DNA from 3 places in the Undibacterium sp. RuRC25W genome. Region 2 is predicted to be linked to each of the others. Evidence: predicted binding sites of a transcription regulator. Region 2 holds the regulator's gene; each other region holds the start of a gene.
The links. The regulator sigma-54, encoded in region 2, starts transcription at its own class of promoters, with help from an activator protein. The targets are predictions, from matches to a motif close to TGGCANGNAANCTGCTTT.
Positions count from the first base shown of each region.

Region 1: the regulator sigma-54 is predicted to act here: its motif matches at 2,607-2,624, upstream of ACO0KV_RS01530 (TorF family putative porin).
Region 3: the regulator sigma-54 is predicted to act here: its motif matches at 2,638-2,655, upstream of ACO0KV_RS01340 (pilin).

Region 1 covers NZ_JBMPPD010000002.1:86,975-91,261, forward strand. Annotated here, with positions in the region: gene pcnB (polynucleotide adenylyltransferase PcnB) at 1-1,048, shown strand, start outside; gene folK (2-amino-4-hydroxy-6-hydroxymethyldihydropteridine diphosphokinase) at 1,045-1,521, shown strand; gene panB (3-methyl-2-oxobutanoate hydroxymethyltransferase) at 1,719-2,531, shown strand; gene ACO0KV_RS01530 (TorF family putative porin) at 2,734-3,504, shown strand; gene ACO0KV_RS01535 (hypothetical protein) at 3,770-4,174, opposite strand.
Region 2 covers NZ_JBMPPD010000013.1:40,373-44,659, forward strand. Annotated here, with positions in the region: gene lptC (LPS export ABC transporter periplasmic protein LptC) at 1-537, shown strand, start outside; gene lptA (lipopolysaccharide transport periplasmic protein LptA) at 576-1,142, shown strand; gene lptB (LPS export ABC transporter ATP-binding protein) at 1,162-1,926, shown strand; gene ACO0KV_RS08075 (RNA polymerase factor sigma-54) at 1,937-3,421, shown strand; gene hpf (ribosome hibernation-promoting factor, HPF/YfiA family) at 3,531-3,875, shown strand; gene ACO0KV_RS08085 (enoyl-CoA hydratase/isomerase family protein) at 4,040-4,287, shown strand, end outside.
Region 3 covers NZ_JBMPPD010000002.1:37,561-41,847, forward strand. Annotated here, with positions in the region: gene ACO0KV_RS01330 (Wzy polymerase domain-containing protein) at 1-1,340, opposite strand, end outside; gene tfpZ (TfpX/TfpZ family type IV pilin accessory protein) at 1,417-2,187, opposite strand; gene ACO0KV_RS01340 (pilin) at 2,699-3,133, shown strand; gene ACO0KV_RS01345 (fused MFS/spermidine synthase) at 3,719-4,287, shown strand, end outside.

The sequences.
Region 1 (4,287 bases), on a different contig from region 2:
GATTGTGCATGTGATGTTTGGACAAGACTTGCTGGAAGTTACCACCTTCCGTGGCCCATCTAATGATGCAGCGCCGAAAGATGAACACGGTCGCGTGTTGCGCGATAACACGTTTGGTGAGCAGCATGAAGATGCCGCCCGCCGTGACTTTACAATCAACGCCATGTACTACGATCCAGCCTCACAGACAGTGCTGGATTATCATGGTGGCATTAAAGACATCCGTAAAAAAATCCTACGTATCATTGGTATTCCGGAAGCACGTTATCGCGAAGATCCGGTACGCATGCTGCGTGTGGTACGCTTTGCAGCAAAACTGCAGTTTGATATTGATGCCGCTACGCGCGCACCGATCGCTGTCATGGCAACGCTGATCAACAATGTACCTGCTGCTCGGGTGTTTGATGAAATGCTGAAATTGCTGACCAGTGGCCATGCGATGGCATGCTTGCAGCAATTACGCAAAGAAGGCTTGCATCACGGCTTAATGCCTTTACTTGACGTTGTCCTGGAACAGCCATTAGGCGAGAAATTTGTGACGCTGGCGTTGGCGAATACCGATGAACGCGTACAGCAAGGTAAACCTGTCTCTCCGAGCTTTTTGTTTGCTTCACTGTTATGGCATCAGGTGGTGGAGAAGTGGGAAGCCTATAAAATCGCGGGTGAATTCCCGATCCCTGCGCTGCACTTGGCCGCCGATGACGTCTTAAACGCACAGACAGATGCCTTGGCAATTCAACGCAAAATCGGCGCTGACATGCGTGATATCTGGGCGATGCAACCTCGCTTTGAAAAACGTATCGGCAAGACACCATACAAAGTGTTGGAGCATCAGCGCTTGCGAGCAGGCTATGATTTCCTGCTCCTGCGTTGTGCCAGTGGCGAAATCGATGCGGAAATTGGTGAGTGGTGGACCGGCTTTATTAATGGCGATGCCGAACAACGCGAACAACTCATCAATAGCAAACCGAAGAACAGTAGCGCACCCGCTGCGAAGAAACGCAAGCCACGTCGCCGCGGTCCTGCCAAGCCGAAAGCCGAAGAATGATTCAGGCCTACATTGGCATCGGTGCCAATCTGGGTAACGCGCGCGATACCGTGCACGAAGCAATCGTCAGGCTATCGAAGATCGCAGGTTGCCAAGATGTCGTGGCTTCGTCGTTATTCAGCAGTGCACCGATCGACTCAAGCGGCGATGATTATGTCAATGCCGTCGCTCAGTTACGCACCAGTTTAACTGCACAAGCATTGCTCGAAGCACTACAAGACATTGAACACGTGTTTGGACGTGAACGTCCGTATCGTAATGCACCGCGCACTTTAGACCTCGATGTGCTGTTGTATGGCGAAGAGCAGATCAACACAAGCACCCTGACCGTACCGCATCCGCGTATGACGGAACGTGCTTTTGTCTTGCTTCCGCTGGTGCAACTAGCACCTGAGATCAGTATCCCAGGCAACGGAGCAGCAAGTGAATTACTGCCTCAGGTAGAAAATCAGATTATTTTTAAACTTCTCTGACTAGCATTAAACTAGAACAAACGATGGAGCAATTGTCAGAGCGAGTACCGATCAGATTTAGGTTAGACTACGCGGCATCATGTCGTTGCCCCGTTTCGCATGTCAAACCAACAAATAAAAACCTGATCTGAGGTGATGGTGGAGACCAAAACCAGCTGTCAAAAAATCAGATGACAGCATTATCTTTGGAGAAAAGAATGGCTGAATATTTACAAGATCGTAAGGCTGTCAGTGTTCCTGGCTTACAAACTATGCGTGCCAAGGACGAAAAAATCACGATGCTCACCTGCTACGATGCAAGCTTTGCTGCATTGATGGACCGTTGTGGTGTTGAAGTATTGTTGATTGGCGACTCGCTGGGAATGGTCTGCCAGGGACATGAGTCCACCTTACCCGTCACTATCGCCGACATTGCCTACCACACCGCGTCTGTTGCACGGGGCAATAAAAAAGCCTTGATCGTAGCGGACATGCCGTTTGGCAGCTACGCTACGCCAGAATCAGCGTTTCACAACGCTGTCCAACTGGTGCAAGCCGGTGCGCACATGGTGAAACTGGAAGGTGGTACCTGGCTGTTACCCGTTATCAAATTCCTGACTGAACGTTCGATTCCTGTTTGCGCACATCTGGGCTTAACACCCCAGTCCGTCAATACCTTAGGTGGCTACAAGGTACAAGGTAAAACAGATGCTGGCGCTGAACTCCTCAAAACCGAAGCACTGGCCGTGCAAGAAGCTGGCGCGAGCTTACTGGTTCTGGAAGCCATTCCTGCGACGTTAGGAAAAGAAGTCACTGAGTCATTACACATCCCGACCATTGGTATCGGCGCTGGTGTCGATTGCTCTGGTCAAGTGTTAGTCATGCATGACTTGCTGGGTGTGTTCCCGGGACGCAAAGCTCGCTTTGTCAAAAACTTCATGGAAGGTCAGACAAATATCGATGCGGCAGTATCCGCCTATGTCGCTGCAGTAAAAGATCAATCATTCCCAGCACCTGAACACTGTTTTTAAATTAGATTCAGCAAGATAAGCAGGATATAGAACAAGTAGTGCACGGAATGTCTGAGATTTTTAAAATTTTATAAATGATACGAAAGCAGCTTTACGTCATCTATACGTTCGCCTAGACTATTTTTGCACTATTTTTATACCTTCACCGCTATTCTAACTACCATCAAGTCGCCATATTGGTGACGATATATAGGAAGATCACATGAAGAAAAATATCCTGTTGTTGAGTGTCGTTGCAACGCTGATTTCCTCAGCAAGCGCATTTGCTGAAGAAGTAAAACCAGACAATGAAGTCAGCTTCAACGCTAGTCTGGCCAGCGATTATCGTTATCGTGGTATTTCTCAGACCCGCTTAGATCCAGCCTTACAAGGCGGCGCTGACTATACCAACAATCCTACCGGCCTCTATGCAGGTACCTGGTTATCGACCATCAAATGGATTTCCGACACGCCAGGTGCAGGAAGTACTCCCGCCGAATGGGATATTTACGCTGGTAAAAAAGGAGAAGTCACCAAAGACGTTTCTTATGATATCGGCGTTCTGGCCTATGTTTATGTAAACAATAATTTGACTAATGCTGGCATGCGAAATGGGAACACCTTAGAACTCTATGGTCAACTCGGTTACGGTCCAGCCTATATCAAATACTCACATGCAGTGACACCGCTATTCGGTATCGTCGATAGCAAAAACAGCGGCTACCTAGATGCTGGTGCGAATATCAACATCAGCGAAGGCCTGACACTCAATCTGCATGTGGGTTACCAAAAAGTGCAAGGAACAAATTCCAGCGCAGCCACTTACACCGATTATAAAGTCGGCGTCAGCAAAGAGTTGAAACAATTCGGTGACATCACCGTCAGCCTCGCTGCTATTGGTACAAACGCCAATCAGACGTTTTATGCATCACCAGCCAACGGTAAATTTTTGGGTAAAACCAGTGCAGTGTTGATCGCAACAAAAACGTTCTAATGCAGAACGGCCTGAATTCAGCACCGCATCAGACAAAACTATTGATATGAATGGACAAAAACCTTCAGCTGACATGTTGTTGAGCTGAAGGTTTTTTCAACTTCAGATAAGCACGTATCTACGTATCATCGTCCCAAAATAACTGGGCGGTAAGTCGATCGAATTTTACGATAATTCCAAAATTCGTCTGTATAAGCAAGACGATTTTCAGGCTTCATTTCAGCCGCTACGACAAATACTTTCCAGAGACGAACTAGCAGAGTGTTCAGCGTATCGCTGCCATCACGGGCAATCCACTTCCATGACGTGCAATGTACACTTCACCACTAACGTTTCCATCCCTGTCGTGCTCAATATGAATCTTCAGATGTTTATCAGTTGAAACAAAAGTGTTTTTTCCAGCAACGACGACAAGGTGCATCATGTCTTCGTTGTCCAATCTCGCATACAAAGACTGTCCTCGTTTGACAATCTTCAACGCATCCCCATTCGATAACTCATAAACGCCGACAAATTGAGATGCCGCCTCTGCATCCATGTGTCTTACATGGGCTGGTAATTCTATCGTTGGTACAGCAGCCTCTGACGATGGTGTGTCAGCAGCGAACACGGCCTGTTGCACCAACAACAAAGCGCACGTGCCGGTGATGAGAGCGATTAATTTTGACATGATGGTTCCTTTTCTCTGTATAGAAATAACAAATTCTGAAAATAAAATTCAGTCACTCTGTACTGCGGAAGAGTGCTTTGGTTTGTCATTCTTAAGCAGTTTTTCTACACCAC
Region 2 (4,287 bases):
GAAAATGCGTTTCGCCAGAGTGGAGAAGAAGATGCACAAAAATCTTCCGTGCGCCTTGAGCCTGATTACTATGTAGAAAAATTCAACTTCATACGACTATCGAATAGCAACAAAGCGAATTACCATTTAACTGGTGAGAAGCTGATCCATCTGCCACGTACCGATCAGTATGAAATTACCAATCCACACATTAATAGCTTTGCCGATCAACGCACCGCAGTCACAATCATTGCAGCACGGGCTGTTGTAGATCAGAAATCCAATACAGTCCTACCGAAACGCGAACACGATATAGTGCGCCTGTATGACAACGTGACCGTTGAACGCCCAGAGGGCGACAACTCACATTTTATGCGTTTAGAAACAGATTATCTGATGTTGACCCCGGATGATGATTTAATTACTTCGGATCATCCCGTCACATTATTTACCCACGGTATAGAATCTCATGCAATTGGTATGGTCGCTAATAATTCAACGCAGCAACTGGAATTATTAAGCAAAGTACGCGCACGTTTAAAAAAACGTGTTGATTGAGAACTTACCTGACAAGAAACCCAATTAGAAAGTAAACCATGCGCCTGACTCTCATTTCTACTCGTCAGATTGTGAGCTCGATAGTATTTTTTGGCCTCTGCACTTCGGTAGTTTTATCGGCACACGCCGAAAAAGCCGATAGCAAAAAAGAAATGGTCATTGAAGCGGATCATCTGATCAGTGACGGCAAAACCAATGTCACCACTTGCTCTGGTGATGTGCACATCACCAAAGGGACCTTGGTCGTCAGCGCGGAACGTGCTGTTGCTAGCAAAACCCCTGATGATTTTCAAAACGTAAAACTCTACGCTAAGGCTGGGGGTAAGGTCAGGTTTCGCCAGAAACGCGACGGCGGGCCAGACCTGTGGGTAGAGGGTGAAGCTGAGCGTGCCGAATATGACGAAAAAACAGAATTTATTAAATTCATCTCTCGTGCCAAAGTACGTTACCTTGAAGGTAGCAAGGTCACCGACGAACAAGAAGGCGAGTATCTCTCTTACGATAGTAAAAACGATGTCTTTGTTGGCTCGAATACAAGCAATGGCACTGCTGTATCTGGCGGTGGAAGAATCCGTCTGACTATTCAGCCAAAGAACGACAAATAAAATATCAAAGAAATATAAGATGCCAACCAATACCTCAGAAAAAACCAGCACGCTGGTGGTAAAAGGCCTGCAAAAACGCTACGGCGCGAGGCAGGTTGTCAGAGATGTGTCATTGACCGTGAAGAGCGGCGAAGTTGTTGGCTTGCTTGGCCCTAACGGGGCGGGAAAAACCACCTCGTTTTACATGATTGTTGGCCTCGTCCCATCGGATGGTGGAAGTATTACCATAGACGGCATACCCGCCTCTGGACTGGCGATTCATGAACGTGCGGTCTTAGGTTTATCTTACTTACCGCAAGAAGCCTCAGTTTTTAGAAAACTCACTGTTGAAGAAAACATCCGCGCGGTTTTGGAGATACAAAAAGATGAAAATAACAAATTTTTATCTAAAGGTGTTATTCAACAACGACTAGATGCCTTATTGGCAGATTTACAAATCGAAAAAATCCGCGACAACCCTGCCTTATCTCTGTCGGGGGGGGAGCGGCGACGCGTCGAAATTGCCCGTGCTTTGGCAACAAATCCGCGGTTCGTCCTGTTAGATGAACCATTTGCGGGCGTTGATCCCATCGCGGTCATTGAGATTCAGCGTATCGTACGCTTTCTCAAAGAGCGTGGTATTGGCGTTTTGATCACTGACCACAACGTGCGTGAAACATTGGGTATCTGTGATCATGCCTATATCATCAATCAAGGTGCAGTATTAGCCAGTGGCAAGCCTGACGACATCATTGAAAATGAATCGGTCAGACGGGTGTATCTGGGAGAACATTTCCGGATGTGACGGAAGCATCATGAAACAAAGCCTGCAACTCCGCACTTCCCAGCATCTGGCGCTCACTCCACAATTGCAACAATCGATACGGTTATTGCAATTGTCGACCCTTGAGTTACATCAGGAACTGGAAACACTACTCATCGAGAACCCACTCTTGGAACGGGTCGATGATCCTATGGATAATGCAGTCAGGCTATTGGCAGATGGCGCAATCAATAGCACCAGTACAACACCTGATGCAGGCATGGAAATACCAGATTTACAAGCAAATACCACTACGTCGCAGGATTCACAATCTGACACTGAATTTGCAACGAATGACAGTGTCAGCGCAAACGAGGAAGACTGGAGCTTCAATGATGCGCCAGCAGGCCAATACAATGCCGAAGATGATGACGGTCAACGTCAGCTAGAAGCAGCGCACATTGGTCTGCGTGAGCATTTATCAGAACAAATGCGACTCAATTTGCGCGAACCGCGTGATTTGGCGCTGGTTGAACTCATCATTGATGCCATTGATGATAATGGTTATCTCAGCGAAACATTAGAAGAAATTCATGCGAGTCTGCCAATAGAACTGACTGTTGAGCTAGAAGAATTATCATTTGCGCTCTCTATGGTGCAAAGTTTCGACCCCGCCGGAGTCGGTGCAAGATGTCCGGCAGAATGTTTGGCATTGCAGATAAAACGTTTACCTCATATCCCATTCGTGACGCGTCGCTTGGCATTAAGTATTGTTGAAAATCAATTAAATTTATTTGCCCAACGGGACTTCACTAAATTAAAGAAAATTTTTGATTGTGATGATGAAGATTTACGTGAAGCACAGCTTGTCATCCGAACATGCAAACCACGCCCAGGCAGTGAATTTGCTAAAAGTAGTTCAGACTATGTCGTCCCAGATGTAATTGTCAAAAAAACGGCGAATGGCTGGCAAGTCGTACTCAATCAGGACGTCATGCCCAAACTGCGCGTGAGTAGCATGTACGCGAATCTGATGCGTCAGCATCGCGGCGAAAATGGTCTAAACACCCAACTCCAGGAAGCACGCTGGCTCATCAAAAATATGCGCCAACGCTTTGAAACCATATTGCGCGTTGCGCAAGCGATAGTAGAAAGGCAGCGTAATTTTTTTACGCACGGTGCAGTTGCTATGCGCCCCCTTGTTTTGCGCGAAATAGCTGATACACTAGGACTACACGAAAGCACAATTTCTCGTGTAACGACCCAAAAATACATGTTGACCCCACATGGCATGTTTGAGTTGAAGTACTTTTTCGGCAGCCATGTCGCGACGGAAACTGGGGGAGAAGCATCGTCCACCGCGATACGAGCACTCATCAAGCAGTTGATAGGAGCAGAAGACCAGAAGAACCCACTCTCTGACAGTAAAATTGCAGACATGCTGGGTGAACAGGGCATGGTAATTGCCCGACGTACCGTCGCCAAATACCGAGAAGCCTTGAAAATTCCTCCAGTGAGTATGCGTAAATCTTTATAAGTTTGTCCTTGTATTTACGGTTTAAATTGCTATATATGATTTAGCTCAAAACACTTCCGATGAAATGAGCGCATCATCATAGTATGGAACATTATTATAGGAGCACAGTATGAATCTCACCATCAGTGGACATCACGTCGAAGTAACTCCTGCAATTCGCGAATACGTACATACCAAGCTAGAACGGGTACGGCGTCACTTTGATCAAGTCATTGATATTGCCGTCATCCTGACGGTAGACAAGCTCCGAGAAAAAGAAAAACGTCACAAAGCCGATATCAATCTACACATCAGCGGAAAAGATATCCATGTTGAAAGTCTGGCGCATGATTTATATGCCGCCATTGATTCACTGGTCGACAAACTGGACCGTCAAGTCATTAAGCATAAAGACAAAATTCAGGAACATCAGCACGATGCAATAAAACATATGCCAGACCCGGCATCGGCATAATTTCCATCCCCTGAATAATCGGGGACATCAAAACAAAGGACGCTTTCTGGCGTCCTTTTTTGTTTATACCAAGCTCTTTGTTTAGCGATGTTGAAAGCACGTGACGTCTTGCCAACCAAAGCATAAAATGATTGCTTCATCACGATCAATTTATTGGTAATCCTATGAGCGAACACGTCCTGACATCCGTTAAAAATCATATCGGTTTTATTACGCTTGACCGCCCCAAAGCCCTTAATTCATTATCTCTGGACATGGTACGCGCGATGACTGCTAGCTTGCTCCAGTGGCGAGAAGATGAACACATCCGTGCCGTGTTTATTCAGAGTAGTAGCGAAAAGGCTTTATGTGCAGGAGGTGATATTCGCTTTTTTTATGACGTCGGAACAGCAACGCCGACGGGTGACAGCGC
Region 3 (4,287 bases), on a different contig from region 2:
ACTACTCTGGTTGGCCAGCGCAATTGATGTTGCATCCCCATCAAAAGTGCGATGGGTAACAAGATATAAGCATACCAAAGTGGAAATTCAACCATGCTATGTACCAAGGCGGCGAGCAAACACATTCCGGAAAACTGTAATGGCAACAGCTTTCTGGCAGCGATAAAACTTTGCCAGAACCACCACGCAAAGGATACTGATAGCGTCAGCGTCAGTGGCCACCCAATTTCCGCAGCAAAATTAAGAATCAGGTTATGTGCATGCTCTGCATAAGTCGATGAAGAAAAATCAGCTGCAATCTGTACCTGCCCAGCACCAAAGCCAAACCAGCCTACGCCACGCCACGGATGCATCTGCGCCAACGTCCACGCTTGTAGCCACAATCCTTTGCGTTCAGATCGCCCACCCACATGTTCTGCCACATTACCACCAGACATGCCAACAGACGCCGTCATCAATGGTAATAAAAAAACAATCACAAAATACAAACACAGTAAAGCGACGATCGCTACCTGCTGGCGACGCGGAGAATCCCGATTCTGCGCGATCAGCATGATGGTAAAGAGCGGTAAGATAATCCAGCCAATTCTTGATTGCGTCAATGCAATACCAACAATCAAACAGAGCGCCACTAAAAATGACTGGCTTTTCGTTAAATGATTCGCTACGTCATTTTTTTTAAACAAATACCACACACCGGCGAGCGCGAAGCAAAATAGCAACGCTAATTGATTCGGTTGGGCGATATTCGCGTAGGGACGACCCAGCGTCTGGGTAAAGGGAAGATACATGATCATGGGCGACACATCAATCCCAGCGACCTGGATCAACTGCATCAAAAAAGAAAGCACACCCGCAATCAGAAAAACACTAGCGACTAATACGCAAAAGTCTTCCCGACCGCGCTCCGTCGCCGTCAGTGTCGCACCTAAAATCAACGCCACGCCCATCAGTAAAAAATACTGTGCAGGAATCAACGCATCAAACCAAGTAGTTCGATACGGAGAACTCACATCCATCGCAATGATAAATAATAAGGCAACCGGAAAAACAATCAAGGTCGGCACATGCAATAGCAGCTTTTGACCTCTTGCCAGCCATGCCAGACACGCCAACGACAGGAGCATCCCGGAAATAATACTTAGCTCGTGATAATAGCTTCGAAGTGGATGCACATGCCAAGGCAATAAAAAGGACAACAACATGCCAACACTAAGTAGGGCATAAGCCGCATCAGTTTTGCGGTTAGCCCCTGCTGAAACCGCAGCCCACTTCCATAAACCCATAAGGTCGACCGTATCAAAGTAAATCAAACAAATAAAATAACGTACTGCGGGCATTGAGTGAAAACCCGCAGCGCCAGAAAAGACAATCGGCAACCAAGCGGCCGATTCCCCGCCATCACGCGATGAACGACTAAAAATACCCTTCCAGTGGCAAAAATCCTATGATCTTGCCGTTAGTAGCGTTAATCAGCACCGTCCATGTCACCCGTCGTGATACCAGCGGTAAATAGCGTGTTGTTTCCCGAGTAAGTCCAGCTTGGCGAATCATGGCATCAATGATTGGCGTTGAACTGGCGTATTGTTTAAACAAGCGGTCCAGAGGTTTGGCCGCCTTAATGATCTCTTGTTCATGGCCATCGTAGGGAACCCAGAAACTGGGACGAGTACCGATATCCGCACCAGACATCGCTCCCATGATGGCATCATATTTCTCGCTATCGTTTGCTGAGCGCGTACTCATCAATACGGGCCCCGTCATCGATAAACTTCTAAACCGCGGTAAAGCCTTCGGTAACTCATCGGTCTGGACTTCGACGTTGGTTACCACCCTGAAGCGTTGCCCACCTTCAAACACCAGCGCGACTGGTCGTGCAATGTACACCGTATGCGCCCCATAAGTCAGTGCGGCTAATTGTACGATCCCAATCACCGCCAGATCGCGTACCAGAACCGCTCTCTTTTTCGTCGCATCAAAAACGACAAACGTAAGGAGTGGCCCAAGTACAATATCTACCGAACACACAAGCACCAACAAACCAAAGCCACCGCAAATAGTGTCATAAGGAATCGGGTACCATACAAAAAAAACAACCGCGGCCACTACCGCTGCAATCACAGCAGAAAGTGTGAGATGAATTCCGGCAGCCTTTAAACGAGATTTAATTTGGAATTTGCCTAACATGATGTATCACTGATATCACTAATAACAATTAAACAAACCGGAAGCTAACCGTCAACGCTACTTTTGCATCCGTTTGATAGCTTACGAAGAAAATCGAGACATTAACGCCCTAGCACGGCAAACGTCAATCATTCCATGCATTTATTAACCGCCTCAGAAATGAAAACGCTTCATCAAGGTTCACAACCAATATGTTGAACATAAATTGGCATCCCATACATAGGTAGGTTGCCAAATTTTGTCATAAGTCAAAAATTGACATATTTTGTCAGTATCAACAGAGTGAATTTAACTTGATTTTCTCAGTATTTTTTGGGGACGATTCTAAACGATGTCCCCGCGCAAAAAGAATAAATGCATCGTGTCCGTCAGGAATCAGCTAGTAAACATCGTGCCATCAATTATTTTTAGTGTAACAAATAAATAAATCGCTATCGCTTTAATCAACTCTGGCACACTAAATGCTTATGCAGGCTTGTAGTTCATTCCCTAACACTCAAGGAGTTTTTAAATGAAAATCACTAAAAGCATGATTTCTCAAGCACAAAAAGGTTTTACGCTGATCGAATTGATGATCGTTGTTGCGATTATCGGTATCTTGGCAGCTGTTGCATTGCCAGCTTACAAAGACTACACAGTTCGCGCTAAAGTTTCTGAAGTGATTTTGGCTGCTTCCGCTGGTAAAGATGCAGTTGCTGAGTTCTTTGGTGTTAATAATGCATTACCATCAACATCATCTCTGACATTGGCATCCCAAACGACTAAATATGTAGCAAGCGTGGCATGGAATGGTACATCCATCGTTGCTACTTCAACGACTGCTGAATCTGCGATGTCCGCTGGTTCTATCGTGTTGAGTGCAACATCAGCTGGTGTTGGTCAGCTGAACTGGGCATGCACAGGTAACGGTATTGCAAGTAACTACTTGCCAGCTAGCTGCAAATAAATTTTTCTCAGTAATAAAAAAAGCTCCGAATTTTGTCGGAGCTTTTTTTATTGAGATTCGATTTATCAATCGTGGGCAACATCGTTTAAAAGTTATATTTTCAACGCAGCCAATTTGATGCTGATACGCTAATTGTTAGCGACGTCAATCACTAGCAGACCCAACATGAACCAATCCGGCTTAAAGACGAATCGTGATGCAAAAACGATGGCCTTACTAGGATTTTACTTTCTCATCTTCACTGCTATTTTAGGCCTGAATTCTATGCCATATCATTGGTTGATTCGGTCTATATTTACCTTATCTAGCGGCCACCTTGTTGATGCACTCAAAAGCTATTCACCTGTTTTTTTAATTTTGTTTTTGTTTAGCAGACCACAGCTTCATTGGTACTCTGTTGTTGTATCTAGTGGAATTGTAATCTCAGCTATATTCTCACTCAACTCCCCAGACACGGCGTTGTATACATGGCAGTTAAATCAACTTGTTGACGATCTACTTACTTTCTCAAATTTCACTGCAGTTGCAGCTTCGACCGTTCTAGTTCTACGGGTTTGTTCCATAATAAAAACATCCGAAAGTGCTGTGTACGAAAAAAATTTGCGTCATCTGTTTGTCCTCATTCTAGTTTTAATCGCTATTCCTTCTTGTGCACTAGAACTAGAAATAAGTATACATCCAGAAATTCTTGATTTTATTGCAATACACTGGGATTCAGCGAGCCATCTTAGTATCTCACCGGAACTCCATCACCTCGTCGACCTAATACCAGGGTTACCAGAGCTTGTATTTTTGGTTTATACATTTACGCCGATTGGCTTTCTTTTTGTTTGCCTGTTTCAACTTAATGGTTTCCCTAAACAAACTGCATCAGGGGCAAAAACATGGGTAGTTTTATCGGCATGCGCATTGTTGGCATATAATTTCTTTCCAATAACTGGTCCTCGCTACGTCTTTGGTTCTGAATATTTTGTTAATAAGCTCGGTGAGCCAAGCGCATATCCCCTCAGCGCATTCGCTGGTAGCACAGCACCTCGCAATGGTATGCCATCCATGCATTTTGGCTGGATGCTTGCCTCGACCATACTTTGGTGGCGAACAGTTAGCACTTGGTGGAGCAGGATGCTATTTATTTTTGCAACTTTACTTACTGC